Regions from separate parts of the Bacillus sp. GW821-FHT01G09 genome, predicted to be linked through region 2. Evidence: a T-box and tRNA genes for the amino acid it is inferred to sense, from the RefSeq annotation. Region 2 holds a T-box; the other holds one or more tRNA genes.
The links. A T-box is a leader RNA that pairs with one kind of tRNA and senses whether it is charged. The one in region 2 lies ahead of glyQ (glycine--tRNA ligase subunit alpha), so its partner is inferred to be a tRNA-Gly.
Positions count from the first base shown of each region.

Region 1: it encodes a tRNA-Gly, which carries the amino acid that the T-box ahead of glyQ (glycine--tRNA ligase subunit alpha) is inferred to sense. The anticodon was not compared.

Region 1 covers NZ_JBWKWL010000002.1:11,944-27,075, forward strand. The annotation lists gene AC07VD_RS05430 (ABC transporter permease) at 1-773, shown strand, start outside; gene ssuD (FMNH2-dependent alkanesulfonate monooxygenase) at 796-1,926, shown strand; gene AC07VD_RS05440 (YgaN family protein) at 1,996-2,565, shown strand; gene rpsN (30S ribosomal protein S14) at 2,678-2,947, shown strand; gene AC07VD_RS05450 (membrane protein) at 2,965-3,438, opposite strand; gene AC07VD_RS05455 (helix-turn-helix transcriptional regulator) at 3,440-3,640, opposite strand; tRNA gene AC07VD_RS05460 (tRNA-Gly) at 3,834-3,907, shown strand; gene AC07VD_RS05465 (B3/B4 domain-containing protein) at 3,998-4,621, opposite strand; gene queG (tRNA epoxyqueuosine(34) reductase QueG) at 4,704-5,864, shown strand; gene AC07VD_RS05475 (amidase domain-containing protein) at 5,931-6,866, shown strand; gene trmL (tRNA (uridine(34)/cytosine(34)/5-carboxymethylaminomethyluridine(34)-2'-O)-methyltransferase TrmL) at 6,904-7,386, shown strand; gene AC07VD_RS05485 (YhbD family protein) at 7,512-8,153, shown strand; gene AC07VD_RS05490 (bactofilin family protein) at 8,144-8,857, shown strand; gene AC07VD_RS05495 (polymer-forming cytoskeletal protein) at 8,869-9,576, shown strand; gene prkA (serine/threonine protein kinase PrkA) at 9,926-11,821, shown strand; gene yhbH (sporulation protein YhbH) at 12,001-13,179, shown strand; gene AC07VD_RS05510 (MarR family transcriptional regulator) at 13,339-13,803, shown strand; gene AC07VD_RS05515 (biotin/lipoyl-containing protein) at 13,839-14,504, shown strand; gene AC07VD_RS05520 (MFS transporter) at 14,545-15,132, shown strand, end outside.
Region 2 covers NZ_JBWKWL010000004.1:464,483-479,614, reverse strand. The annotation lists gene AC07VD_RS16150 (Na/Pi symporter) at 1-131, opposite strand, end outside; gene rpsU (30S ribosomal protein S21) at 304-477, shown strand; gene AC07VD_RS16140 (GatB/YqeY domain-containing protein) at 492-938, shown strand; gene AC07VD_RS16135 (NfeD family protein) at 1,069-2,382, shown strand; gene floA (flotillin-like protein FloA) at 2,404-3,399, shown strand; gene AC07VD_RS16125 (YqfB family membrane protein) at 3,424-3,843, shown strand; gene yqfC (sporulation protein YqfC) at 3,900-4,181, shown strand; gene yqfD (sporulation protein YqfD) at 4,200-5,396, shown strand; gene AC07VD_RS16110 (PhoH family protein) at 5,393-6,352, shown strand; gene pgpH (cyclic-di-AMP phosphodiesterase PgpH) at 6,431-8,566, shown strand; gene ybeY (rRNA maturation RNase YbeY) at 8,567-9,040, shown strand; gene AC07VD_RS16095 (diacylglycerol kinase family protein) at 9,021-9,392, shown strand; gene AC07VD_RS16090 (cytidine deaminase) at 9,511-9,921, shown strand; gene era (GTPase Era) at 9,902-10,807, shown strand; gene AC07VD_RS16080 (YqzL family protein) at 10,955-11,098, shown strand; gene recO (DNA repair protein RecO) at 11,135-11,902, shown strand; T-box leader at 11,942-12,117, shown strand; gene glyQ (glycine--tRNA ligase subunit alpha) at 12,200-13,087, shown strand; gene glyS (glycine--tRNA ligase subunit beta) at 13,080-15,119, shown strand.

The sequences.
Region 1 (15,132 bases), on a different contig from region 2:
AAAAGCCCGGAAGGAAGAGATACGGCTGGATGAAGGGGCTTTTACTGCCCGCTGTCATCATTGCCATCTGGCAGGTCATCGGCGGGCTGGGGGTTGTGTCCGCTACAGTGCTGCCTACACCTGTTACGATTGTTCTGACCTTTAAGGAGCTTATTTTGTCCGGCGAACTGTTCGGCCATCTGCAAATCAGCATTTATCGGGCGGCGCTTGGTTTTTTGCTTGGCGCGGGGCTTGGATTGATGATCGGGACTTTGGCCGGATTCTCCAAACGGACGGAGCTGTATCTTGATCCGTCGTTGCAAATGCTTAGAACCGTACCTCATCTGGCCGTCACGCCGCTGTTTATTTTATGGTTCGGATTTGACGAAGTATCTAAAATTTTGCTGATTGCGCTCGGTGCCTTCTTTTCTGTCTATATCAATACGTTTAACGGCATCCGCGGGGTTGACGCGAAGCTGTTTGAAGTCGCCCGGGTGCTTGAATTTAAATGGCATCAGCAGATATCCAAAGTGATATTGCCGGCAGCCCTGCCCAATATATTGCTAGGCATTCGCTTATCGCTCGGCATTGCATGGCTCGGGCTCGTTGTGGCAGAGCTGATGGGCTCAAGCTCGGGAGTCGGCTATATGATCATGGATGCGAGACAGTTTTCACAAACGAATAAAGTCTTTGCAGGGATTATCATTTTTGCAGTGGTTGGAAAGCTGACGGATTCCTTCGTCAGGCTGCTGGAACGAAAGCTGTTAAAGTGGAGAAACAGCTACGAAGGATAAAAGATATAAAGGGGAGATGAATATGGAAATTCTTTGGTTTATACCGACTCATGGAGACGCGAGATATTTAGGATCTGAAAGTGATGGACGGACTGCGGATCATCTTTACTTTAAACAAGTCGCGCAGGCGGCAGACAGGCTGGGATATACAGGAGTTCTTCTGCCAACGGGAAGATCGTGCGAGGACCCGTGGCTTACAGCGTCGGCGCTGGCAGGAGAAACAAAGGACTTAAAGTTTTTAGTCGCGGTAAGACCTGGTTTAATGCAGCCTTCTCTGGCAGCCAGAATGACATCAACCCTAGACCGCATTTCAGACGGCCGGCTGCTGATCAACGTTGTGGCTGGGGGCGATCCGTATGAGCTGGCAGGCGATGGCCTGTTTATCAGCCATGATGAGCGCTATGAAGCAACAGACGAATTTTTAACCGTTTGGCGGAGACTTTTGCAGGGAGAAACGGTTTCCTATGAAGGAAAGCATATAAAAGTGGAAAACAGCAATCTGCTTTTCCCGCCGCAGCAAGAGCCGCATCCGCCCATCTATTTCGGTGGTTCGTCACAGGCTGGGATTGAAGCTGCCGCAAAGCATACAGACGTATACTTGACATGGGGTGAGCCGCCTGAACAAGTAAAAGAAAAGATAGAGAGAGTCAAAAAGCAAGCGGCAAAAGAAGGGAGATCCGTTCGATTTGGCATTAGGTTGCATGTCATTGCCCGTGAAACTGAACGAGAGGCGTGGGAAGCGGCAGAGCGCTTGATCAGCCACTTGGATGATGACACCATTGCCAAAGCGCAGGCAGCTTTGAGCCGTTACGACTCTTCAGGCCAGCAGCGGATGGCCATCCTTCATCAAGGCGATCGGACGAAACTTGAAATCAGCCCGAATCTGTGGGCGGGGATCGGCCTGGTCAGAGGAGGGGCAGGAACAGCTCTTGTCGGTGATCCGCAGACGATTGCCGACCGGATAGCGGAGTACCAGGCACTCGGCATAGAATCGTTTATATTCTCCGGCTATCCGCATTTAGAAGAAGCGTATTATTTTGCAGAGCTTGTATTTCCGCTTTTGCCGTTTGAAAATGATCGGACGAGAAAGCTTCAGAACAAAAGGGGAGAAGCGGTAGGAAACACTTATTTTGTCAAAGAGAAAAATGCATGAGTTTAACTAAAATACAGTCCCCGAACATGGTATGATATTCAAAAAAAGGGGGCTTTTTTTCTGAAAACATTGAGAAGCGCGGCAGTCATTTGCCTCATAGCTATGCTGTCAGCATGCGGACATTCAAAACAGATGGAAATCAAAGCGGCGGACATATCAGAACTTGAAAAAAACAGAATGGATGTTGCAGCTTCACAGGCATTCACTGCTGAAGCCGTCAATATCGGTGAAGGTATTTCTTCAGCTGACATGTACATCGAACATTATCAAAAGGGAAAGCTTGTTGAGAGGTTAGGACCGGCTAGTGCAGATTATTCAGAGGAAAAACCCGATACCATACAATTTGTTTATTTTGAGAATGAAGAGGGGGAAGGAAAGAATAAACATACCACCATTCATTTTGGCATTGTGGATAAACAGGGAAATATAGCGGCTGATTCATCGGTGAAACGCGACGATAGCACAACACGGGAAATGACTCAGAATATTTCATCGCCGGAACCGATTACTTTCGAGAAGCCTGCTTTGATCGGCAGCAGTATTAGAGGGACTGACGAGACAATGCACACCTCTGAACATAAAAAAGAGCTCATTAAGCATCAAGATGCGTTACTGTATTATGTGGAATTGCATCATTAGAATGGGCGGCTTCAGGCCGTCTGTTTTACAAAGCGGTATGCTTGCTTTTTTGAATGGTGCATGATACATTTTAAATCGTAATAATTTCGATTTAAAAGGGAGGCTATGTGACTTGGCTAAAAAATCAAAAGTGGCAAAAGAGTTAAAACGCCAACAGCTTGTTGAACAATACGCTGATATTAGACGCGCGTTGAAGGAAAAAGGAGATTACGAGGCACTCAGCAAGCTGCCAAGAGATTCAGCACCGGGAAGGCTTCACAACCGCTGCATGGTAACGGGGCGCCCGAGAGCATATATGAGGAAGTTTAAAATGTCCAGAATCGCTTTCAGGGAGCTGGCCCATAAAGGCCAGATTCCCGGTGTGAAAAAAGCAAGCTGGTAAGAAAAAACTCTGGCCGATTACAGCGCGCCGGAGTTTTTTTCGTTTTTCTTGAAAGAGATGACGTAGGAAAGGTGTTGGATGATCATGATGATAAACACAATAATAATAGGGAAAAACGGAATACGCGATTGAAAAAGCGGATAAAAAATGAGAAGAACGGCTGCGGCAGGCAGCGAGAAGTAGACAGCGATATATGACGCGCGGCATGCTTTTGCCGTCATCATCTGCTCTCTTTCATCCTGCTCTTCAAACTCATCAGGCAGAAGAAGCTGCTTTCTGGCAGGGCGGCTTTTTTTCTGTAAGTACAAATAAACCGCAGACGCCGCAACAAACAGAATAAAGGGGGTGAGGTTTAATTCAAATACCATCCCGCCGCTCTTTGTGCCGAAAAAAGATGCTATGCCTTCTGAGGCTTCAAAGTATGAAATCAGCGTCCAGCATGCAAGGCCAAATAATACAAGGTGAAAAGCTGCTTTTGTTTTCATGCTCATCTTAGTTTTCCTCCTCTAACCAAAAGACATCCTCCATTTTCATGGAGAAGGCTTTGCAGATTTTCAGTGCTAACAGCAGTGAGGGAACATAATCGCCTTTTTCAATCGCTGCCACAGTCTGTCTTGTGACGCCGACCGTTTCTCCGAGTTTTTCCTGAGAATAGCCGAAGCGTGCCCTCAGCTCTTTTACTTTATTTTTCATCATGACGTCTGTCCCCTTCACAATCCCGATTGATTATATTGTATAGTATACTTAACATTATGTAAATGAAACTTAACAACTTTACAAAAAGATAACTTTTTTTCGACAAATTTTTTATATTCCCTTGACGAAAAATAAATAAACATGTAATATAAAAAAAGTCAGAGCGGTACTGTTACTGACAACCACAAATGCGGGTGTAGTTTAGTGGTAAAACCTCAGCCTTCCAAGCTGATGTCGTGAGTTCGATTCTCATCACCCGCTCCATACATACGTTATTAACGCAGTGTTTCGTTTCTCAGATAAACGAAGTATTGCGTTTTTTTATGTAAAAAAGAACACGACATTCGTGTTCTTTTACGTAAGCCAATGTACTGTATGGGTGCCGCCGTGAATTTGTTCAAACATTTTCGTTAATGATGATAAGAGGTTAACAGTGCTGCTTTTCTCAATAGATGGCGGGAAAAAAATGATTTGCAGCATATTCTTAGTCTCGTTTGAAACGGGATAGTGGTTGACGCTGTTTTTGAAATCGCCAAAAATGCCGTTTTCATCAGAGAAAAGCAGTATATTTTCTTTTTCTCCCAATGAGATTTGGACCGGCTCATGAAGCTTTCCGGCATCATAAATCATAATAGGCAGAGAATATTTTAATGCGAAAAAATCGATTGTGTCATGGGCCGAGTCTTTACTTTCCATGAATTGTTCCTTGGATATCGGGACCAGCATGTCCTCCATTGGGGTTGTTTCTCCCTCAAATGAAGGGTTAAGCTGTTTAAAGAGTTCCTGCCATTCCTTGACGAAGGATTCATCGGACATACCGCCGTCCGCATAGTCGAAAAACAAGGATTCTTGAAACAGGCGGAGTCTGCCTTTCAGCATTTGCGGTGAGGAGCCGACTTCGATATTCTCATAAATGACAGCAGCTGCATGTAAGCCGGCCGCACGTTCAGTAATAACAGAATCAAGTTTGATATTCACTAGCATTCACTCCAGTTACGTGATATCAACCTATTATAAACGCTGTATCGTTTTATCACAAAGAAAGGAGGCTGTGCAAAACATGAACGTTTATCAGCTCAAAGAAGAATTAATTGAATACGCGAAAAGCATTGGCGTGGACAAGATTGGTTTTACGACCGCTGATACTTTTGACAGTTTAAAAGACCGTTTGATTCTTCAAGAATCACTCGGCTATCTCTCCGGCTTTGAAGAGCCAGATATCGAAAAAAGGGTGACGCCGAAGCTTCTTTTGCCGAAAGCGAAATCAATTGTGGCAATTGCTCTCGCATATCCTTCCAGAATGAAGGATGCGCCGAGAAGCACGAGAACTGAGCGCAGGGGCATTTTTTGCAGAGCTTCCTGGGGAAAAGACTATCATGATGTGCTGAGGGAAAAGCTTGATCTGCTGGAGGATTTTCTAAAAAGCAAGCATGAGGATATCAGAACGAAGTCAATGGTTGATACAGGTGAATTGTCTGATCGCGCCGTTGCGGAACGTGCCGGAATCGGATTCAGTGCGAAAAACTGTATGATCACAACACCCGAGTATGGCTCTTATGTGTATTTGGCGGAAATGATCACAAATATCCCTTTTGAGCCTGATGTGCCGATTGAAGATATGTGCGGGTCCTGCACGAAATGTTTGGACGCCTGTCCGACGGGAGCACTGGTTAATCCCGGGCAGCTTAATGCGCAGCGCTGCATCTCTTTTCTGACCCAGACAAAAGGATTTTTGCCTGATGAATTCCGGACAAAAATCGGAAACCGCCTGTACGGGTGCGATACGTGCCAAACGGTATGCCCTCTCAATAAAGGGAAGGATTTTCATCTACATCCGGAAATGGAGCCTGATCCTGAGATTGCCAAACCGTTATTGAAGCCTCTTTTGACCATCAGTAATCGGGAATTTAAGGAGAAATTCGGGCATGTCTCAGGTTCTTGGCGCGGGAAAAAACCGATTCAGCGAAACGCCATTCTCGCGCTTGCGCATTTTAAGGATGCTTCCGCACTGCCTGAATTGACGGAACTGATGCACAAGGATCCGCGTCCTGTCATCAGGGGGACAGCCGCATGGGCAATCGGAAAAATCGGAGACCCCGCCTACGCGGAAGAGCTTGAAAAAGCGCTGGGAAAAGAGAAGGATGAAGAGGCAAAGCTGGAAATTGAAAAAGGAATTGAGTTGCTAAAAGCTTCAGGCATGACTAAACAAGGCCTGTCCTGACATACGTATAGAGCAGAAGGAAAAAACACTTGAGATCATCCAAGTGTTTTTTCTCTATAAAAAAGTATGGCGGGTGGGGTGAGCTTGAAGCACATTTTAGAACAATTAGCGGAGGAGCGGCTGGGCTTTCTGGTTAACGGGCATGCTATGAGACAGGAGTCTCAAGTCGGAGACCTTAAAGTCATGGAGCGTAAGAAAAAGCTTCTGGAAAAACGTAAAGTTGACATCATAAAAGCGAAAGCAAAGGCCGTGATTAATCATGTGCGGGTTGAGGATGACGGAACGACCTGCCTTTCGTATACCATCCATTACGAATACGTGTGTAAGGAACAAGATGACAGCTTGTATATAGAAGAGCACATAGAGGAGCGAATGGCTTTCCTGTATGATCACATTTTGATTAGTGATCAGGAAATTGCGAAAAAGCCGGCTGGATTTCATGAAGGGACCAGTATTATTGACTATTCTGAAGCTGAAGAGGAAAGAGAAGCGTTTGGCAGGGCTTTTCAATACGATCGTCTCGGCGCTGTCCAATATGCCGAGAAATTTTGGAACAAGCGCAATCCTGCTTATAAAAATTTCAGCGATAACTGTACAAATTTTATTTCTCAGTGTCTTCATGCAGGAGGCGCGCCGATGCGCGGTCATCCGAACAGGGGATCAGGCTGGTGGATGAAACAAAGCTCATGGAGCTACAGCTGGACGGTGGCGCACTCTATGAAAATGTATTTGTCGAATTCAAAGGCCGGACTGCGTGCGGTGCGGGTGAAATCAGCGGAAGAACTGATGCCGGGCGATGTGATTTGCTATGACTTCGAAGGAGACGGCCGCTTTAATCATACAACGATTGTCGTGGCAAAGGACAAAGGCAATATGCCGCTTGTCAACGCCCAGACCTATGACAGCCGGATGAGATATTGGTCATATGAGGATTCTACGGCATACACGCAGTCAATACGATATGCCTTTTTTCATATCGTTGATGATACGACAAAAGAGTAATTAATGTTATAATGATGGGCGGATAAGAAAAACAGAGGTGAACATTGTGGCATTACATGTCGTTTTATATCAACCAGAAATTCCCGCTAACACAGGGAATATTGCACGTACTTGTGCAGCAACCAATACAACGCTACACCTGATTCGTCCGCTCGGCTTTTCAACGGATGATAAAATGCTGAAGCGTGCCGGACTCGATTATTGGGAGTTTGTTAACGTTGTGTATCATGATTCGTTAGAAGAATTGTTTGAGGCATATGAAAAAGGCCAGTTTTTCTTTATTACAAAATTTGGCCAGCAGCCTCATACATCATTTGATTACACTGATCTTGACGAGGATTATTTCTTCGTGTTCGGAAGAGAAACAAGCGGTTTGCCAAAGGATTTAATTCAAAATAATATGGACCGCTGCCTGCGTCTTCCGATGACAGAGCATGTCAGATCGTTAAATCTGTCCAATACTGCCGCGATTCTTGTTTATGAAGCGCTGCGCCAGCAAAATTACCGTGATTTAAAATAGTGAAAAAACCCGCTCATCGATGATGGGCGGGTTTTTTTGCGGATGTTGAAATGCTTTGTTTCGTTTTTGGGCTTAACAACGTAACAGTGTTATGTTACAATGCACCCATCAAAGGAGCTGGACTTATGGAAGAACAATTAATCTCTAAAAAAGAATTACTTGAAAGAACATCGATTTCATACGGTCAGCTGTATCGATGGAAGCGGAAAAACTTAATACCTGAGGAATGGTTTATTCGTAAATCCACATTTACAGGGCAAGAGACGTTTTTTCCGAGAGAGGAGATTTTAAAACGTATATCAATGATTCAAAAGATGAAAGAAAATTTGTCTTTGGATGAAATGAGGGAAATGCTGTCGCCGAAAATGAAGGATGTCAGCATGACCGCTGATGAATTGCTTCATAAAGGTTTGGTTTCAAGGCCTGCTCTTGAAGCCTATTCAGAAGACGGAGGAAGTCCGGTTTTTTCATCCAGCGATTTGCTTTCGCTATATGTGCTTGAGGGACTGCTGCAGTCTGGAAATGTCAGCCTTGCAGAAGCAAAAATGGCTGCAGAGGTATTAAAGAAGCATGATAATGAAGAGATTGAAAAACAGACGGAGCTGATTGTGCTCCGCAAGCTCGGTGTCACAACTTGTTTTATAGCGGCTGCGGCGGACAGCATTTTGTTTGAATCATCCGTAAAGGTTGTGGAACGGGTAGATTTATTAAAAGCTTCAGAGGAATTAAAAACAACATTTATGCAGGAGGGCCATCAATGGATGTAGTGGAAAAGCTGGTGATAAACGGATCAGGAAGTTCAAAGGGAGGAACATTTCAATCTGTTGAGATTAATGGCAGCGGGACAGTGGCCGGGGACGTGGAGTGTGATACTTTTTCTTTTAATGGAAACGGAAAAGCTGACGGCAGCGTCAAAGCGAAAGCGGTAACCATCAGCGGTTCAGGAAAGATACATGGAGACGTTGAAGCAGAATCTATCCGGATTAATGGCACTGGTTTTATCCAAGGAGAGGTATCTGCAAAACAATTGAAAATCGCTGGATCATCAACATTTGGCGGCACTGTCAAGGCTGATGGCATTGACATTAGCGGAAAAGCTGTCATGGAAGCAGATTGTGAAACGGAAACCTTTCAATCAGAAGGGAAATGCAAAATCAGCGGGCTTTTAAATGCAGACCAGGTGATCATTAAGCTTTCTGCAGGGGAAAGCTATGCGCGGGAGATCGGCTGCCGCCATCTTCAAGTGACCTGCAGAAAAGGAATGCTGACATTGCTCAGATTGATGTCGCAGCCTGTTCTAACAGCAGAGCTGATCGAAGGTGACGTGATTGAATTGACAAATACAAAGGCGAAAACCGTGCGCGGAAATAAAGTGGTCATCGGCCCGGATTGCCAGATTGAAACTGTCGAATACAGCGGGGACTATACCTGTGATCCAAGCGCATCGGTTGAAACATCCACAAAGTTGTAAGGAGGATCGTAATGGAGACAACAAAACTGGGAAATTTAAAATTATATGGCGCTGGGCATGCCGCAGGAGGCGCGTATCACAATGTCAGCATCAAAGGAGAAGGTGTAGTTGGAGACGGGCTGTCTGCTGTAGGCTGCCGCATATACGGAACGGGCCTTTTTCTCGGAAAAGCAGAGACTGAGCGGTTGCGTGTGCTCGGAGAAAGTGAATGTAAAGGCGATCTGACAGCCGGCAAAATCAATATATATGGGACAATGAAAGTCAGCGGCTCACTTCAATTTGATCGATTCAATCTGAAAGGCCAGACTGAAATTGGCGGGAATATGACTGGAGAATCCTGCGATGTGAAAGGGAAGCTCAGCGTAAAAGGTGATTGTGAAACAGAAATGTTCCATGTCACAGGCTGTGTTGATGTATCGGGGTTATTAAATTCGGGTGAGATCAAGCTGGGATTGAGCCATGATATAAGCCATGTGCAGGAAATCGGCGGAACAACAATTACAGTGAAAAGACGCGCGAGTTTTTTTAACCGGAAGAAAGTGAAGCTGATCGCCGATGTCATAGAAGGAGATCGGGTTTATTTGGAGAATACCGAAGCGGCAGTTGTCAGGGGAAAAGAAGTGATCATCGGGCCGGGATGCAGTATCGGAACAATTGAGTACGAAAACAAATATGAATGCGATCCGCATTCACAGATTAAAGAAAAAACAAAACTGTAAAACATTGTTCTGTTATACAAAAAGGGTGCTCTTTCAGGAGCACCCTTTTTTATTCTTTTCCAGGCTTGCTTTCGTATCCTGCGGTAAAAATTGATACTAAAAAAGTGACAATGACACCCATCATGATGATTGTTTTCACCGTCTCTCCCCCTCTTCAATTTTTCCGTGCTGTCCGAGTCTGGATGATTCTGTATTTTTCTTTATTATGAACGGTCGCAGTCTGCCTTGTCAACGATGTATAAGTATCTTTATTTTTAAGAAACCAAAGCATGTATCACGAGATGGCGGCATAGATTGTATCAAAGTACCTTATTTGCATAGTGTATCAAACATGATAGAGGAGGTCCTTATGGATATATTAAAGAAAATTGAACAGTACAGAGAGGAAGAGCAGCGGCTGAAATGGGAGGGAACTTTCGCCGATTATTTGGAGATTATTAAAGAAAATCCGATGGTCGCGCAATCTGCTCATTCTCGAGTTTTTAATATGATAAAAGACAGCGGGATAGAGGAGATTGACGGACGCAAGAAGTACAGTTTTTTTGACCGCGAGCTGTTCGGGCTTGAAGAATCTCTGGAGCGTCTAGTGGAAGAGTATTTTCATCCGGCTGCCAAACGTCTAGATGTCAGAAAGCGGATTCTATTGCTGATGGGACCTGTGAGCGGCGGTAAATCCACGTTGGTCACGATGCTCAAAAAAGGTCTCGAAGCGTACACGCTGACAGATAATGGCGCTGTATATGCGATTAAAGGCTGCCCGATGCACGAGGACCCTCTACATTTAATCCCCCATCATTTACGCGATGACTTTTACAGAGAATACGGCATTAGAATAGAAGGAAGTCTTTCTCCTTTAAATGTCATGAGGCTGGAGGAAGAGTACGGAGGAAGAATTGAGGATGTGAAGGTGGAACGCATCTTCTTTTCAGAAGATAAGCGTACGGGAATTGGAACATTCAGTCCCTCTGATCCGAAATCTCAGGATATTGCCGATTTGACGGGGAGTATTGATTTCTCAACAATCGCCGAGTACGGTTCAGAATCGGATCCGCGCGCTTACCGGTTTGACGGAGAGCTGAATAAAGCGAACCGCGGGATGATGGAGTTTCAGGAGATGCTGAAATGTGATGAGAAATTTCTCTGGCATTTGCTTTCCTTGACACAGGAAGGGAATTTTAAAGCTGGACGGTTTGCGTTAATTTCTGCTGATGAGCTGATCGTGGCTCACACGAATGAAACGGAGTATCGCTCATTTATTGCTAATAAGAAGAATGAAGCCCTGCACTCAAGAATCATTGTGATGCCGGTTCCTTATAATTTAAAAGTGTCTGAGGAAGAGAGAATTTATGAAAAAATGATCGCAGAAAGCGATGTGGCGGATGTTCATATTGCCCCGCATACGTTGAAGGTCGCCGCGATGTTCTCAATCCTTACCCGGTTAAAGGAGCCGAAGCGGTCGGATATTGATCTGGTCAAGAAAATGAGACTGTATGATGGAGAAAGTGTGGAAGGATATAATTCTGTCGACGTTGAGGATATGAAAAAAGAATATAATGATGAAGGCATGAGCGGCATTGATCCGCGGTACGTGATCAACCGGATTTCTTCAACGATTATCAGAAAAAATATGGAATCGATTAATTCTCTCGATGTCCTTCGCTCCTTAAAAGAAGGTCTTGATCAGCACCCATCAATTTCAAGCGAGGACAGGGAGCGGTATTTGAATTTTATTTCTGCCGCCCGCAAGGAATATGACGACATTGCGAAAAAGGAAGTTCAAAAAGCGTTTGTGTATTCGTATGAAGAATCAGCAAAAACACTTATGGACAATTACCTCGATAACGTAGAGGCTTATTGCAATAAAAATAAGCTTCGTGATCCTTTGACAGGAGAGGAAATGAACCCTGACGAAAAGCTGATGAGATCCATCGAAGAGCAGATCGGCATTTCGGAAAACGCCAAAAAAGCGTTCCGCGAAGAAATTTTAATCCGCATCTCGGCCTATGCGAGAAAAGGCAAGCGGTTTGATTACAATTCCCATGAAAGACTGCGTGAAGCTATTCAGAAAAAGCTGTTTGCTGATCTGAAGGATGTCGTTAAAATTACGACTTCAACAAAAACGCCGGATGAACAGCAGCTGAAAAAGGTAAATGAAGTCGTGGCCCGTTTAATTGATGAGCACGGCTACAACTCGACGAGCGCCAATGAGCTGCTGAAATATGTCGGCAGCCTGCTGAACCGATAAGCAACGTGACCCGTCCGAATAGGGCGGGTTATTTTGTCCCATTTTCTAAATAGTTTGTCAATTAAACGTGCTTTTGTGCATATGATGAATATAAATCTTTTCGAAAGACTTGTTTCATAATCTGGCACAAGCCGGAATACGTATGTATCACGACCACAAATGGTTAAGGAGGGGAATTCATGTCCCAAAATGACAGCGGCCATTTTTTGATTTCTGAGGAAAACTGGTCCCTCCATCGCAAAGGCTTCGATGACCAGCAGCGCCACCAGAAAAAAGTGCAGGAAGCGATCAAAAACAATCTTCCGGACCTCGTAACTGAGGAAAGCATTATTATGTCTAATGGAAAAGATGTAGTGAAGATCCCAATCCGTTCACTTGATGAGTATAAAATCCGTTATAACTATGATAAAAATAAACATGTAGGGCAAGGAGACGGCGAGAGCCAGGTTGGAGATGTTGTGGCCCGGGATGGATCAGACAAAAAACAAGGGCCTGGAAAAGGGCAGGGTGCCGGTGATCAGGCAGGCGAGGATTATTATGAAGCGGAAGTTTCATTAATGGATTTAGAAGAAGCGCTTTTTAAAGAATTAGAGCTTCCGAATCTCCAGCAAAAAGAGCGGGACAATATCATTCATACAGATATCGAGTTTAATGATATCCGTAAAACAGGGTTAACCGGTAATATTGATAAGAAAAGAACGATGATGTCAGCCTTTAAACGAAACGCAATGTCAGGAAAACCGTCGTTCTATCCAATTTATCCGGAGGACCTGAAATATAAGACGTGGAATGACATCACAAAGCCCGAATCAAAAGCCGTCGTTTTAGCCATGATGGATACAAGCGGCAGTATGGGGGTTTGGGAAAAATACATGGCCAGAAGCTTCTTTTTCTGGATGACCCGTTTTTTGCGGACAAAATACGAGACTGTGGAAATTGAATTTATTGCCCATCATACAGAAGCAAGAGTGGTCTCGGAGGAGGATTTTTTCTCAAAGGGAGAAAGCGGCGGAACAATTTGTTCTTCCGTATATCGGAAGTCGCTTGAGCTTATTGATGAAAAGTACAATCCCGCCCGCTATAACATTTACCCGTTTCATTTTTCTGACGGTGACAATCTGACATCTGATAACGCGCGCTGTGTGAAACTGGTCAATGATATTATGAAGAAGGCCAATCTATTCTGTTACGGCGAGGTCAATCAGTACAACAGGCATTCAACGTTAATGTCTGCATATAAAAATGTAAAAGATGAGAAATTTAAGTACTATATTTTAAAACAGAAATCTGATGTTTTTCAGGCTCTAAAGAACTTTTTCAGAAATGAAGAGTCTGGTGTAAGCCATCAATTTTCGTAATGAAAAGCCCATTTCAGGGCTTTTTTTTATTTAATAAAAGCAAGAAAACGCTTGCGAAAAAAATACGGGAGAAAAAGAAATTTTTCCTTTGACAAATCTTCTTTCATTTATTAATATTTTATCTTGTGAACTATTATTGAGGAATGAGGTGAAAAGGAGTTGACTGAATCAGAACGTGCTTTGCTCACTTTTGAACAGCTCTTCGATACGTCTCGGGCGATATATAAAAAACAGAAGAAGATATTGGAGATTGTGCTTGAGCCTTTTGATATTACAGTCCTTCAATATTTGCTGATGTTTAAAATTCATCAAAGCGGAAGCACCCCGCTGAGCAAGCTGGCAATGTCGCTTGATCTTAAGCCTGCTTCTGTGACGCGGATGACAGATATTCTGTATAAACGCCAATTGATGAATCGATATGACAGTCCGGATGACCGCCGTATCGTCATGATTCAGTTAACCGAAGAGGGGGAAGAACTGATAGAAAAAGCCGCTGTGCAATATGCAAAAATGGGTGCTGGCTTGTACCAAAAGCTTGATACCTCCCAGCTGCAGTATTTGCGCAAACTAGCCGGAAGCTTAACGAAGCTTGCTGAAGGCTGTTCAGAAAAAAGCGGTAATTAAAAACTTCTCACATATTTTCACCAGCTTTCCGCAAAATGATAGAGGATGAAACGAAAGGAGAAAACAAAATGAACAGAGGACGTTTAATTCTGACCAACATTATCGGTTTGATTGTTGTTCTTGCAATTATAGCTGGAGGTGCTTATTACTATTATCAAAGCACAAACTACGTAAAAACAGATGAAGCAAAAGTAGCGGGCGATATGGCTGCTATTACTGCTCCAGCAGCAGGTAAAGTATCTGACTGGGATCTGGACGAAGGAAAAACAGTGAAAAAAGGCGACACAGTTGCAAAAATCAAAGGCGAACAAACTGTTGACGTAAAATCCATTATGGATGGAACAATTGTGAAAAACGAAGTGAAAAACGGACAAACCGTACAAGCTGGTACAACAATTGCACAAACGATTGACATGGACAACCTATACATCACAGCAAATATTAAAGAAACAGATATTGCGGATATTGAAGTAGGAAATAGTGTAGACGTAGTAGTTGACGGAGACCCTGATACAACATTTGACGGTACTGTAGAAGAAATTGGCTATGCGACTAACTCAACTTTTGATATGCTTCCATCTACAAATTCAAGCGGAAACTACACAAAAGTAACACAAAAAATTCCTGTGAAAATTTCAATCAAAAACCCATCTGATAAGGTGCTTCCTGGAATGAATGCATCTGTTAAAATTTCTGAGTAAAACAGATCAGTCATCAAACCATGAAAGGAGGTTGTCTTAGATGGCTACAGGCAAAGAAAAAAATGCAAAAAACCCTATGTCATTGCTGATTGTGCTAATGGCGGGTTTATTTTTGGCAATCCTAAACCAAACACTGCTTAATGTTGCAATGCCGCACTTAATGACTGAATTTGGCGTAAGTGCAACGACGATTCAGTGGCTGACAACAGGTTACATGCTTGTTAACGGTGTATTGATTCCGTTATCTGCTTTCCTGATTACACGATTTGGCCAGCGGAGTCTCTTTCTCGTCGCGATGTTTTGTTTTACGCTCGGTACGTTAGTCTGCGGTATCGCACCTAACTTCTCTACAATGCTGATCGGCCGTTTGATTCAGGCCGTGGGCGGAGGTATCTTGCAGCCGCTCGTTATGACAACCATTCTGTTAATTTTCCCGCCTGAAAGCAGGGGGAAAGGAATGGGGATTTTCGGGCTAGCGATGATGTTTGCTCCAGCGGTCGGCCCGACTCTTTCCGGGTGGATTATTGAGCATTATACATGGCGCATTATGTTTTACGGACTTGTGCCGATCGGCGCAATTGTTATCATTGTGGCTTTCTTCATCTTTAAAAATATGGTGGAGCCGCAA
Region 2 (15,132 bases):
GGATGGTCCGTAAATAAAAGCAAACGTTCTTCAATTTTTGAGTACGCCATTGAAATTAAGCCCTTTCGAAGCATGTTCATGCCTGCGAGAAAGAATAATATAAGAGCAGTAAAGCTAATCAAAATTAACATCCTATTCACCAACCCCTTTCTATCATTATATAGACAGGCAGTCGCACTCATGACGGAAAAGTGAACTCACTTAGTTGACCTGACTGATGGCTTATATTATAATGTCAAAGTACATGTTTATATGTGTAACTTAAAGGTAGTCGATTGGTGTATTCGGAGGGAGGGAAAGAGAATGTCAAAAACGGTCGTTAGAAAAAACGAATCGCTTGAAGATGCTCTTCGTCGCTTCAAACGCAGTGTATCAAAGACAGGTACTTTGCAAGAAGCAAGAAAGCGTGAATTTTATGAAAAACCTAGCGTAAAGCGCAAGAAAAAGTCTGAAGCTGCTAGAAAACGCAAATTCTAAAAGAGGGTGGATTTATGAGTCTTCTTGAGCGTCTCAACCAGGATATGAAGCTGTATATGAAAAACCGTGAGAAAGACAAACTGACTGTCGTTCGAATGGTTAAGGCTTCACTTCAAAATGAAGCAATTAAGCTTAAGAAAGACAGTTTGACCGAGGATGAGGAACTCACTGTCCTTTCTCGTGAACTTAAGCAACGTAAAGACTCCCTCCAGGAATTTTCAAACGCTAATCGTTTAGATTTAGTAGATAAAGTTCAAAAAGAGCTGGACATTTTAGAAGTTTATTTACCTGAGCAGCTGTCAGAAGAAGAGCTGCGTACAATCGTAAATGAAACCATCGCGGAGGTCGGTGCGAGCTCAAAAGCGGACATGGGCAAAGTGATGGGGGCAATTATGCCTAAAGTAAAAGGTAAAGCTGACGGAAGTTTAATTAATAAGCTTGTGAGCAGTCAACTGTCTTAAATGGCAAAGAAAAGGACATCTTTCTAAGAGAGATGTCTTTTTTTATACATAAAAAAATGAAACCTTTGATACATTTGTTACGTATGAAGAGAAGGCACTTATTATAAAAGGAAGGAGGGATACACCGCCCTTGCTTCAAATCAAAGGATTCCGTGCTGCTCTTTTGAGTATATTTTTACTTTCTTTATTAGGCGTACAACTGAACGCAAAAGCAGAAAAACAAACTGTTTATGTGATTCCGGTTGAAAAAAATGTCGAACAGGGTCTCGCCTCGTTTTTGTCCCGTTCGTTACAAGACGCAAAGGATGCACATGCAGACCATATTATTCTTGATATCAATACCCCGGGGGGATTGGTCAAATCTGCTATTGATATGGCCGATTTGATAACGGAAAGCGAGATCCCCGTAACTGCATATGTCAACAAACGCGCGTTGTCTGCTGGTGCATATATTGCACTGCAAGCAGATCACATTTATATGGCGCCTGGCGGAAAAATGGGAGCCGCCGCGATTGTTGATGGCCAAGGCAATGCCGCTGACCAAAAAGCTCAATCACTTTGGCTGGCAGAGATGGAAGATGCCGCAGTGAAAAATAACCGCGATCCAAAATATGCGCTCGCAATGGCTGACCCGGATATAGATGCTAAGGAAGTTGGCGCGCCTAAAGGAGATCTGCTGACACTTAACGCAGACAAGGCAATTGAGATAGGCTATTCAGAAGGCACTGCTGACAATTTGTCCACGCTCGTAAAGAAGCTTGGGTTCGAAAAAGCGCAGATCAGCTACGCAAAGGAGAGCTTTGCGGAAAAGACGGCAAGGTGGCTGACGAATCCGGTCATTGTCCCTATTCTGCTGACAATCGCTTTTTTAGGTCTGACGGTGGAGCTTTTTTCACCGGGTGTCGGCCTCCCTGGAACGGCTGGACTCATTGCGTTATTGCTGTTCTTTTACGGGCATCTTGCAGCCGGCCTTGCCGGGTATGAGACGGTTCTCCTCTTTATAGCAGGGGTGATCCTCATCCTGCTTGAGATTTTTCTTCCCGGAGGAATCATTGGATTACTGGGCTTGGGAGCGATTATTGCGAGCCTGTTTTTAGCCGCGGGGAGCTTCACTGTAATGGCGGTTTCTCTCTTGATCGCCTCAGCTGTTTCGATTACAGCTTTTATTTTACTGACAAGGGTGTTGGGAAAGCGTATGAAATTCTTTAAGAAATTGATATTAAATGATTCTACAAATACGGAGAGCGGCTACGTTTCAAATCAAACGCGCACGGACTTAATGGGAAAAGTGGGTATAACCTTTACACCGCTGCGTCCTTCCGGTACCGTCATTATTGATGATGAACGCCTTGACGTTGTATCGGAGGGATCGTTTACAGAAAAAGATAAAAAAGTAAAAGTGATAAAAGTAGAAGGCTCACGCATTGTCGTGAGAGAAATTTAAATAGAAACGAGGAGAAGTTATATGGATCCGTCAACACTTATGATTCTGGCAATTGTCGCAGTAGCGATCATTGTTTTGGCAGTATTTTTTACATTTGTGCCTGTAATGCTTTGGATTTCAGCTTTGGCAGCCGGAGTGAAAATCAGCATTTTCACTCTAGTTGGGATGAGGCTTCGCCGTGTCATTCCGAATCGGGTTGTTAACCCGCTGATTAAAGCCCATAAAGCGGGACTTAATGTTGGAACAAACCAGCTTGAAAGCCACTACCTGGCCGGAGGTAATGTTGACAGAGTCGTCAACGCGCTTATCGCCGCTCAGCGAGCTAACATTGAACTCACATTCGAGCGCTGTGCTGCCATTGATCTTGCAGGCCGGGACGTGTTGGAAGCTGTTCAAATGAGCGTTAATCCTAAGGTGATTGAAACACCGTTCATTGCCGGTGTCGCAATGGACGGGATTGAAGTGAAAGCGAAAGCGAGAATCACAGTAAGAGCGAATATCGAGCGCCTCGTCGGGGGAGCAGGAGAAGAAACCATTGTAGCTCGTGTAGGTGAGGGGATCGTTTCTACAATCGGTTCATCTGGCAATCATAAAAAAGTGCTTGAAAACCCTGACATGATTTCTCAGACAGTCCTTGGAAAAGGATTGGACTCAGGAACTGCGTTTGAAATTCTCTCAATTGATATTGCAGATGTAGATATCGGCAAAAACATCGGTGCAATTTTACAAACCGATCAGGCTGAGGCTGATAAAAACATCGCGCAGGCAAAAGCGGAAGAACGACGTGCGATGGCTGTCGCTCAAGAACAGGAAATGCGTGCCCGCGTAGAAGAAATGCGCGCGAAAGTGGTAGAAGCCGAGGCGGAAGTGCCGCTTGCGATGGCAGAAGCTTTGCGTGAAGGGAATATTGGCGTCATGGATTACATGAATATCAAGAACATCGATGCTGACACAGAAATGCGTGATTCATTCGGCAAGCTGACGAAAGACCCTTCGGATGAAGACCGCAAATCATAATCTCTCTAAGAAGGGAGAACGCTGATGGAAGATTTACTGACCAATCCGCTTATTATTGCAGCGATCATCGGAATCATTTCTGCGATTTTCGGCAAAAAGAGCAAAGATGAAAAGGAAAACAGCCAAAAAAGAAAAAAACCTCAACACGTGCAATCTGCTTCTCCTCAAAAGAAGCAGTCAAAAGAAGATGCCCCTGCACCTATCCCTAACCGTATGGAACAGGCAAGACGGGAAGCGGAAGAAAGACGCAGGGAAACAGCAAGAAACCTGAAAGGGCTGGAACGAGATCTTGCTGCTGCCAAACAAAAAACAGTATACACAAAACAAAAAATGCTTCAGATGAATAAAGACACCGTCGTACAGGGGATCGTTCTAGGAGAGGTGTTCGGGCCTCCACGGGCGAAAAAACCTCACCGTACGATGCGCCCGGCCCGTAAAAATTAAAGTGTTAGAACCTCCTTTCAAATCATACATATGAGATGAAAGGGGGTTCTTTTTGTATGGGGCAAAGAAAGAATCGTATGAAAGCTTGGCTGACAAGAGCATTGGAAATTCCCCCGGACGTTATGATGGATCTGCCGAGGATTACAATGGTTGGCAGACTTCATATCTACATAGAAAACCACAGAGGCCTTTTGCTTTTCAGTGAGAATGAAGTGAGGCTGATGCTGAAGCAGGGCCAGTGCATCATATCTGGTAAAAATTTTGTCATCAAGGCGATTCTTCCGGAAGAGATACTTTTGGAGGGTACGATTGATGTCGTTCGATATGTTGAGTCATAAAGCCGAGGGGGAAACGTTGTGAAAAATAAATGGCTGTCTTTTTTTTCGGGTAAGGTCCAGCTTGAATTGACGGGAAGAGGGATTGAGCGGCTCCTTAATGAATGCACAAGACAGGGGATTCCGGTCTTTCATGTCAAAAAAAAGAAAGAAGCCGTATCGTTATATATACAGCTTCAGGATGTACATGCCTTTCGGCGGGTGAGAAGTAAATTTAAATGTAAAGCCCGATTTATCAATCGGAAGGGTTTTCCCTTCCTGTTGCTGAAATCAAAGCTGAATATAGGGTTTACGATCGGTTTTGCGATTTTTTTCATCCTTTTGTTTTTGCTGTCCAATATGGTGTGGAAAATTGATGTGACAGGCGCTAAGCCTGAAACAGAACATCAAATGAGGCAGCATCTTAATGAAATCGGCGTCAAAAAGGGCCGTCTGCAGTTTTTAATGATGTCGCCCGAAAAAATACAGAAATCATTAACCAATGGAATAGACAATATCACTTGGGTCGGAGTTGATCTGAAGGGGACGACCATTCACATGAAAGTCGTGGAGAAAAATGAGCCCGAAAAAGAAAAGTATGTTAGCCCGCGCAATATTGTCGCCAAAAAGAAAGCAACGATTACGAGAATGTTTGTGCAAAAAGGACAGCCCATGGCTGCCATACACGATCATGTTGAAAAGGGTCAGCTGCTTGTTTCGGGGCTGATCGGCAGCGAAGACCATCAGCAGGAAGTCGCCTCAAAAGCTGAAATTTACGGAGAAACCTGGTATAGATCAGAAGTGACAGTCCCGCTTGAAACATTATTTAACGTCTATACGGGCAAAGTAAGGACAAAGCACAAGCTTTCTTTTGGCTCGTTGGCAATCCCGATCTGGGGGATGACGTTTAAAAAAGAGGAATTGAAGCATCCAAAAACAGAACAAGAAAAGCATTCGCTTCATTTTCTCGGATTTAAGCTCCCTGTATCCTATGTCAAAGAGCAAACGAGAGAAAGTGAAGAGGCTTTACGAAAATATACGAAAGAAGAAGCAGTTCAAGAAGGCATTAAATTGGGTAAACAGGATGTAGAGGATAAAATAGGCGAAAACGGCGAGGTGAAAAGTGAAAAAGTTTTGCACCAGACTGTTGAGAATGGTAAAGTAAAGTTGATTATTCTCTACCAAGTTATAGAAGATATCGTTCAAACCACACCTATTGTCAGGGAGACTGAAGAATGACAGAACATTTACTTGCGATGAATCAAAAACTGAAAAACCCGGACGAGGCGCTTTCACTCTTCGGGAACCAAGATTCTTTTTTGAAATTGATGGAGAAAGATCTGAATGTAAATATCATTACGCGCGGCGAGACGATTTATGTTTCAGGCGATGATGAATCGTTTCAGATTGCAGACAGGCTGCTGGGATCGCTCCTCGCTTTAATTCGCAAGGGGATAGAGATCTCTGAACGTGATGTGATTTACGCCATCAAAATGGCAAAGAAGAATGAACTTGAATACTTTGAAAGCATGTATGAAGAAGAAATTACAAAAAACGCAAAAGGCAAATCAATCCGTGTAAAAACAATGGGACAGCGGGAATACGTGGCCGCTATGAAGCGGAATGACCTTGTATTCGGCATTGGTCCGGCGGGAACCGGGAAAACGTACCTGGCTGTCGTAAAAGCAGTCCATGCTTTAAAAAACGGACATATCAAAAAAATCATTTTAACAAGACCTGCCGTGGAAGCTGGTGAAAGCCTTGGTTTTCTCCCAGGTGACCTAAAAGAAAAAGTAGATCCTTATTTGCGCCCGCTGTATGACGCTCTCCATGATGTGCTTGGGGCAGATCATACAGAACGTCTGATGGAAAGAGGCATCATTGAAATTGCTCCGCTCGCATATATGAGGGGACGGACGCTCGATGATGCTTATGTTATACTTGATGAAGCACAGAATACCACGCCTGCTCAAATGAAAATGTTTTTGACGAGACTGGGTTTTGGCTCTAAAATGATCATTACAGGTGACGTTAGCCAAATTGATCTGCCGAAAGGCGTCAAATCGGGACTTGCAGTAGCGAAGGAGATGCTGAAAGGAATAGACGGCATTTCTATGATTGAGCTAGACCAGACAGACGTGGTCAGACATCCGCTTGTTGCGAAAATTATTGAAGCATACGATAAGCAAAATTAATGCTGAATGACCCGATCGCGCGTTATCGGGTCATTTTTATGATTGCTTATTGGCTTGATGTTTCAAGAGGAGGTTCTTGTGTTGAAAAAGAAGGCTAAGACCAAAAGCAGCTCAAAAAAATGGAGCAGTTTTAAAAATGCCCGCTCCATGCATGTACTGCTGTATCTTCTGCTGGCTGCCATTATGTTTGCTTTGCTCTTTGTACATGTTAAGCCGGAAACACTTGATTTAGACCTGTTTTCAGTCAGCGACAAGACCATTTATGCTCCGGCAACCGTGGAAGATCAAAAAGCCACAGAGGAAAAAAAGCAAGCCGCTGAGGACGCGGTTGAGGATCAATATACATTAAAAAAAGAATACACAGATAATCGGATTGACCTTGTGTCATCAATATTCGACAGTATCAGTGAAGTGAAAAAATCATCGGAAGAAGGCAGCAAATCACCATCGGAAAAATCAATGGTCAAATCCGTAAAGGATAAATTGACGTCAGATGTGAATGATTCCATATCCGAGGACTCAATTAAGACATTGCTGAAAGCAGACAGTGAAGACTTTTCTTTTGTCAGAGATACGGTCATTACCGCAGTAAATACGGTCATGAGCAGTGAAATCCCTTCGGATAAACTATCTGATGCAAAGGATAAGGTAGAAAAAGAGCTAAAGAGCAATTCTATTCCGTCTAAATACTTGGGAGCTGCGACAGAAATCGGGCGTTTTGCTATTATTCCGAATTACGTCTTTGATCCGAAAGCAACAGAGGCAAAACGGCAGGAAGCTTCAGACAATGTCCAGCAGGTTCAAATCAAACAGGGACAAGTGCTTGTGGAAGAAAATGACCTCATTGATCGGGAAGTGTACAGGAAACTTGAGCTGACCGGGTTATTAAATAACTCAAATCTCTTTAAACCGATCAGCGGGCTATTGATTATGATCGGACTTTTCATTGCAACACTTGTATATTATTTTGAAAAACAGAAACAAAATCTGAAGTTTAAAAACCAATCCATTCTGTTATTCTCGATTATCACAACACTTTTGCTTGTGATCATGGAGGTTGTCAGTTTGTTTCAGAAGATGGAGTATAATAATATCGGCTATCTGGTCCCCATTGCGGCCGGAGCCATCTTAATCAAACTGCTGATGAATGAACGCATTGCCATTTTGGGAAGTATCATTCTTGCGATTTGCGGAAGTATGATGTTTAATCAGGGTGTGACAGGAACATTCAATTATGTCATAGGGATTTATTATTTGATCAGCGGGATTTCAGGTGTATTATTTTTAGGAAAGCACAATGCCAGATCAAAGATTTTGCAGACCGGGCTTTTCGTAGCGTTTATTAATATGGTTGTCGTTCTTTCTTTATTATTGATCCAGAACACTGCGCTGTCGGGTCTTGAAATCGGCACGTTAATGCTCATGGGGGTTGTGTCGGGGTTTGCTTCATCTGTATTAATCATCGGCCTGATGCCGTTTTTTGAGACGGGCTTTGGCATTTTATCCACCATGAGGCTGCTCGAGCTGTCTAATCCTAACCATCCGCTATTGCGCAAAATACTGACAGAAACACCAGGTACATATCATCACAGTGTAATGGTTGCCAATTTATCAGAGGCAGCCTGTGAAGCGGTTGGGGCTAATGGTTTGCTTGCAAGAGTCGGCGCATATTATCACGATCTCGGAAAAACAAAGCGACCGCAATATTTTATTGAAAACCAAATGAATATTGACAATCCGCATGACAAGCTGTCACCTCAGTTGAGTAAAAATATTATCATCTCGCATACGACAGACGGTGCGAATATGCTGAGGAGCTATAAATTTCCGAAAGAGCTTGTCGATATTGCTGAGCAGCATCATGGAACCTCGCTTTTAAAGTTTTTTTACTATAAAGCAAAGGAAAAAGGCGACCAGATTACAGAGGAAGAGTTCCGTTATCCGGGGCCGAAGCCGCAATCAAAGGAAGCCGCAATTATATCAGTGGCCGACAGTGTTGAAGCGGCCGTCAGATCCATGCATAATCCAAATCCTGAACGAATTGAAAAGCTTGTCCGGGGTATTATATCCGATAAGCTTCAGGACGGACAGTTCAGTGAATGCGATTTGACATTTAAAGAGCTGGATACAATCGCAAAAACGCTCTGTGCAACATTAAAAGGAATTTTCCACTCCCGGATTGAATATCCGGAGGCTACTAAGAAGGTGAAATAGATGAGTTTACTGATTGATATCGTTGATGAAACAGGAAGCGTCTCAGAAGAGATGCTCAAAGAAGTAGAAAATCTGCTTCAATTTGCCGCTGAGCGTGAAGGCGTTCAGGATCAGGCTGAAGTTTCTGTCACGATTGTTTCCAATGATGACATACATCAGATTAACAAAGAATACCGGGGAAAGGATGCTCCGACAGATGTCATCTCATTTGCTCTTGAAGAAGAGGGAGAAGGTGAGGTCGAAATCGTGGGCGCCGAAATGCCTCCGGTTTTAGGTGATATTATCATCAGTGCCGATCGCACAAGAGAGCAGGCAGAGGAGTATAATCATTCTTTTAAAAGAGAGCTCGGATTTCTAGCTGTACACGGATTTCTGCACCTTTTAGGATATGACCATATGACGAAAGAGGAAGAAGAGGAGATGTTTACTAAGCAAAAGGAATTGCTGGACGCTTATGGACTCAAAAGATCATAGAAATGAGCTGAAGCGATTCTTCAAAAGCTTCGTGCATGCAGGCCGGGGCATCTGGGAAACAGCGCGGACGGAGCGGAATTTCCAATTTCATGCCGCAGCCGCCTGCGCTGTTCTCATTTGCGGCTTCCTTGTAGAGCTCAGCATGATTGAGTGGATGATTATATTCCTTTTGATAGGCGGTATGTTTTCGCTTGAGCTTTTAAATACAGCCATTGAACATACGGTTGATTTAATAACTGACAAACATCACCCTCTTGCTAAAGCGGCCAAGGACGCTGCCGCCGGGGCTGTTTGCGTTTTTGCCGTGATTTCGTGTATCATTGGTATACTTATTTTTTTGCCAAAGCTGTAATGGCTGAAAATTCTTACATTTATTTTACATTTTTAGAAATGGGCGTGAAAAAAAGCGCGCGATTATGTAAAATATAAAGTGATAGCGGTACCATTATAGGTAAGAGAGGAATGTACACATGAACAGACAAGAATTAATAACAGAAGCTTTAAAAGCGCGTGATATGGCATATGCGCCGTATTCCAAATTCCAAGTAGGAGCCGCTCTTCTTACCAAGGATGGAAAAGTGTACAGAGGCTGCAACATTGAGAACGCGGCATACAGCATGTGCAATTGCGCCGAGCGTACCGCTTTATTTAAAGCTGTTTCTGAAGGGGATACAGAGTTTCAGATGCTGGCCGTTGCGGCTGACACCCCTGGACCGGTATCTCCGTGCGGAGCCTGCCGCCAGGTGATTTCTGAGCTTTGCACAAAAGACGTTATTGTCGTACTGACTAATTTACAAGGACAAATAAAAGAAATGACTGTGGAAGAATTATTGCCAGGCGCATTTTCATCGGAGGATTTACATGACGAACGAAAGCTTTAAATCAGGATTTGTATCCATTATTGGAAGACCAAACGTAGGAAAATCTACATTTTTGAACAGAGTCATTGGACAAAAAATCGCGATCATGAGCGATAAGCCCCAAACGACGAGAAACAAGGTGCAAGGAGTACTGACGACAGGCACATCACAAACCATTTTTATTGACACACCAGGGATTCATAAACCTAAGCATAAGCTTGGGGACTTTATGATGAAAGTGGCGCAAAATACATTAAAAGAAGTCGATTTGATCTTGTTTATGATCAATGCTGAGGAAGGCTACGGGAAGGGCGACGAATTCATCATTGAGAAATTGCAGACGATGTCTACGCCTGTATTTTTAATCGTAAACAAAATTGATAAAATTCATCCCGACCAATTGCTTCTGCTAATTGACGAATACCGCAGACGTTATCCTTTTAAGGAAATTGTTCCGATTTCTGCTTTAGAAGGAAATAACATCGAAACCTTGCTCGCTCAGATTGAAGCGTATTTGCCGGAAGGGCCGCAATTCTATCCGAGTGACCAGGTAACTGACCACCCTGAGCGATTTATCATTTCTGAATTAATCAGGGAAAAGGTGCTGCATTTGACGAGAGAAGAAATCCCGCACAGCATTGCGGTGGCCATCGAATCCATCAAAGGGCAGGACAACGGTTCTGTGCACGTAGCGGCAACGATTGTGGTCGAGCGGGATTCCCAGAAAGGCATCGTGATCGGTAAAAAAGGAAGCCTTCTAAAAGAGGTTGGAAAAAGAGCGAGAGCGGATATTGAAGCACTGTTGGGCTCCCGTGTCTACCTTGAATTGTGGGTGAAAGTGCAGAAAGACTGGCGTAATAAAATGTCCCAGCTTCGCGATTTTGGCTTTAAAGAGGACGAATATTAATCTCTTGCTGTGTGTGTCATTATCTCACAGGAACAGGGATACATTAGCAAATTTTGTTTAACATGAAATGGAGGACATCTGGTCAAGATAAAGGTAAGAATTTGGAGTTTAGGTAAGCTAGTTTAACTACAGAAAGGTGGGTTTCTTGTGTTGAATTTTACCTGGAACGTATTTTCTCAAACAGGAAATGTTGATACGTATCTTCTTTTTAAAGAACTGGAAAAAGAGAACATGGAAAGACCCGAAGAACTAGAAGATGAGCTAGCCCGATTTGATTATCCAATTTTATAAACCTCTTGGCCGCTCCTGCTTGAGGAAGGTGCGGAAATGCTGACAAAATGTGAAGGAATCGTTCTTCGCACAAATGATTACGGAGAGACGAATAAAATCGTAACATTACTGACAAGAGAACACGGAAAAATAGGTGTTATGGCACGAGGCGCCAAAAAACCGAACAGCCGTTTATCAGCAGTCAGCCAGCCCTTTTTGTATGGTTCTTTCTTAATGCAAAAAACATCGGGCCTCGGAACGCTTCAGCAGGGGGAAATGATCCTCAGCATGAGAGGCATCAGGGAAGACTTGTTTTTAACAGCATATGCTGCCTATATTGCTGAGTTAGTCGACAGAGGCACAGAAGAAAAAAAGTCAAATCCTTATTTATTTGAATTCATATTAGAATCATTAAAACAGCTGAATGAAGGAACAGATCCGGATGTTATCACCTTCATTGTTCAAATGAAGATGCTCGGTGTCATGGGCCTGTATCCTGAGCTAAATCATTGTGTACATTGTAAAAGCCAAGACGGAACCTTTCATTTTTCTGTTCGTGATAATGGTTTTATATGCCACCGCTGTTTTGAAAAAGATCCTTACAGGATACCGATTAAACCGCAAACGGCAAGGCTGTTAAGACTCTTCTACTATTTTGATCTGTCGAGACTCGGCAATGTGTCCTTAAAAGAGGAAACAAAAGCTGAATTAAAGCAAGTGATTGATTTATATTACGAAGAATATTCGGGATTGTATTTAAAATCAAAGCGCTTTTTAGATCAAATGGAAAGCATGAAACATCTTATGGGTGAAAACAAAAGTTGACATTTGGTCCATCTTTTTATATGATCATTTATTATAAAATATGTTGCAGTGAGAGAAAGAAGTACTTGCGTTTACCTCATGAAAGCGACCTTAGGGCGGTGTAAGCTAAGGATGAGCACGCAACGAAAGGCATTCTTGAGCAATTTTAAAAAAAGAGGCTGGGATTTTGTTCTCAGCAACTAGGGTGGAACCGCGGGAGAACTCTCGTCCCTATGTTTGCGGCTGGCAAGCATAGAGACGGGAGTTTTTTGGTTGCTGCCGCAGTCAACTTATGAAAGAAAAGTGGAGGTGCTTGAAATGAATATTCAAGACATGATTCTAACCTTGCAAAAGCATTGGTCCAGTCAGGGCTGTGTGCTTATGCAGGCTTACGATGTAGAAAAAGGAGCCGGCACGATGAGCCCGTATACATTTTTGCGCAGTATCGGCCCTGAGCCGTGGAAAGTGGCTTATGTAGAGCCTTCCAGACGTCCTGCAGACGGCCGCTACGGGGAGAACCCGAACAGACTGTATCAGCATCATCAGTTCCAGGTCATTATTAAACCGTCTCCTGATAACATTCAAGAACTGTATTTAGATTCCTTGCGTGCTCTTGGAATTGATCCGCTTGAGCACGATATTCGCTTTGTTGAAGACAACTGGGAGAATCCGTCTTTAGGCTGCGCGGGTCTAGGCTGGGAAGTTTGGCTTGACGGAATGGAGATAACACAATTTACGTATTTCCAGCAGGTCGGGGGATTAGAGTGTAAACCCGTTTCTGTAGAGATTACGTATGGAATTGAACGTCTCGCGTCTTATATCCAAGATAAAGAAAACGTGTTTGACTTGGAATGGACGTCAGGGTTTACAGTAAAAGATTTATTCATGATGGCTGAATATGAACATTCCGTTTATACGTTTGAAACATCAGACGTCGATATGCTGTTCCAATTGTTCAGCACATATGAAAAAGAAGCGATCAAGCAAATGGATAACGGACTTGTTCATCCAGCATATGACTATGTACTGAAATGCTCGCACACCTTCAATCTGCTTGACGCCAAAGGTGCGATCTCTGTTACCGAGCGGACGGGCTATATCGCAAGAGTGCGGAATTTAGCTAGAAAAGTAGCAAAAACCTATTATGAGGAACGAGAAAAACTAGGGTTCCCAATGCTTAAAGGGGAGGGTTCTTCTCATGAGTAAACAGGATTTACTTTTAGAGATCGGATTAGAGGAAATGCCGGCGCGCTTTTTGAATGAAAGCATGGTTCAGCTTGGCGACAAGCTGACAGGCTGGCTTAAAGAAAAAAATATTACTCACGGTGAAGTGAAACTCTTCAATACACCGAGACGTCTTGCTGTGTTCGTTAAGGATGTCGCAGAAAAGCAGGATGATATAAAAGAAGAAGCAAAAGGGCCTGCGAAAAAAATTGCCCTTGATGCGGACGGGAACTGGACAAAAGCGGCAATCGGCTTTTCAAAAGGCCAAGGCGCGAATGTGGAAGACCTGTATATCAAAGAAGTAAAAGGCATAGAGTATGTATTCGTGCAAAAATTCCAAGCCGGCCAAGAAACGAAGTCGCTTCTGCCAGAATTGAGCGGTTTAATTACAAGCTTGCATTTCCCGAAAAACATGCGCTGGGGAAATGAAGATTTGCGTTATATCCGACCGATCAAATGGATTGTCGCATTATTTGGACAGGATGTCATTCCATTTTCGATCACAAACGTTGAGTCTGGACGGACAACACAGGGACACCGTTTCCTCGGACATGAAGTGTCAATTGAATCACCTTCAGCTTATGAAGAGCAGCTGAAAGAACAGCATGTTATTGCTGATCCTAGCGTCCGAAAGCAAATGATTCAATCTCAGCTGGAAACAATGGCTGCTGAAAACAATTGGAGCATTCCAGTTGACGAAGACCTTCTTGATGAAGTGAATCATTTAGTAGAATACCCGACAGCTCTTTACGGTTCATTTGAATCCGAGTTTCTGTCAATTCCTGAAGAAGTGCTTGTCACGACAATGAAAGAGCATCAGCGCTACTTCCCTGTCAAAGACAAAAACGGTGACCTGCTGCCTCACTTTATCACAGTCCGAAACGGCAACAGCCACGCGATTGAAAATGTGGCCCGAGGCAATGAAAAAGTGCTGCGCGCACGTTTATCTGATGCGTCATTCTTCTACAAGGAAGATCAGAAACTAAACATTGATGCAAATGTGAAGAAGCTTGAAAATATCGTTTTCCATGAAGAGCTTGGTTCTCTTGCTGATAAGGTTAGAAGAGTCACATCAATCGCAGAGAAACTTGCCGTTCGTCTTCAGGCTGATGAAGATACATTAAAACATGTGAAGCGGGCTGCTGAAATTTCTAAATTCGACCTTGTGACACATATGATATATGAATTCCCTGAACTTCAAGGAATTATGGGCGAAAAGTATGCGAGAATGCTTGGCGAAGATGAAGCTGTGGCGGCGGCAGTCAATGAACATTATATGCCTAGATCAGCGGGCGGAGAAACGCCTTCTACTTTCACCGGAGCTGTTGTAGCAATGGCGGATAAGCTTGACACAATCGCTTCATTCTTCTCTATCGGCGTAATTCCGACCGGTTCCCAGGACCCTTACGGACTGCGCCGCCAAGCAAGCGGTATTGTTGCGATTCTTCTTGACCGCAACTGGGGAATTTCATTTGAAGAGCTGCTTACTTTCGTACAAACCGATAAAGAAAATGAACTGCTGGATTTCTTCACTCAGCGCTTGAAATATGTCTTGAATGCTGAACAAATCAGACATGATGTCATTGACGCCGTGCTGGAAAGCTCTGAGCTTGAGCCGTACTCTGCGCTGCATAAAGCACAAGTACTGGAGCAAAAGCTTGGTGCACCTGGCTTTAAGGAAACAGCCGAAGCGTTAGGCCGAGTGATCTCTATCAGCAAAAAAGGAGTCCGCGGAGACATTCAGCCTGATCTGTTTGAAAATGAATACGAAGCAAAACTGTTTGATGCCTACCAAACAGCGAAGCAAAATCTGCAGGAAAACTTCAGCAAAAAAGATTATGAGGCGGCGCTTGCTTCACTTGCAGCCTTAAAAGAACCGATCGATGCTTACTTCGATCATACAATGGTTATAGCGGATAATGAGGCATTAAAGGCAAATCGATTAGCGCAAATGGTAAGCTTGGCGGATGAGATCAAGTCCTTTGCGAATATGAATGCCCTTATTGTAAAATAAAGAGAGAAAAGGC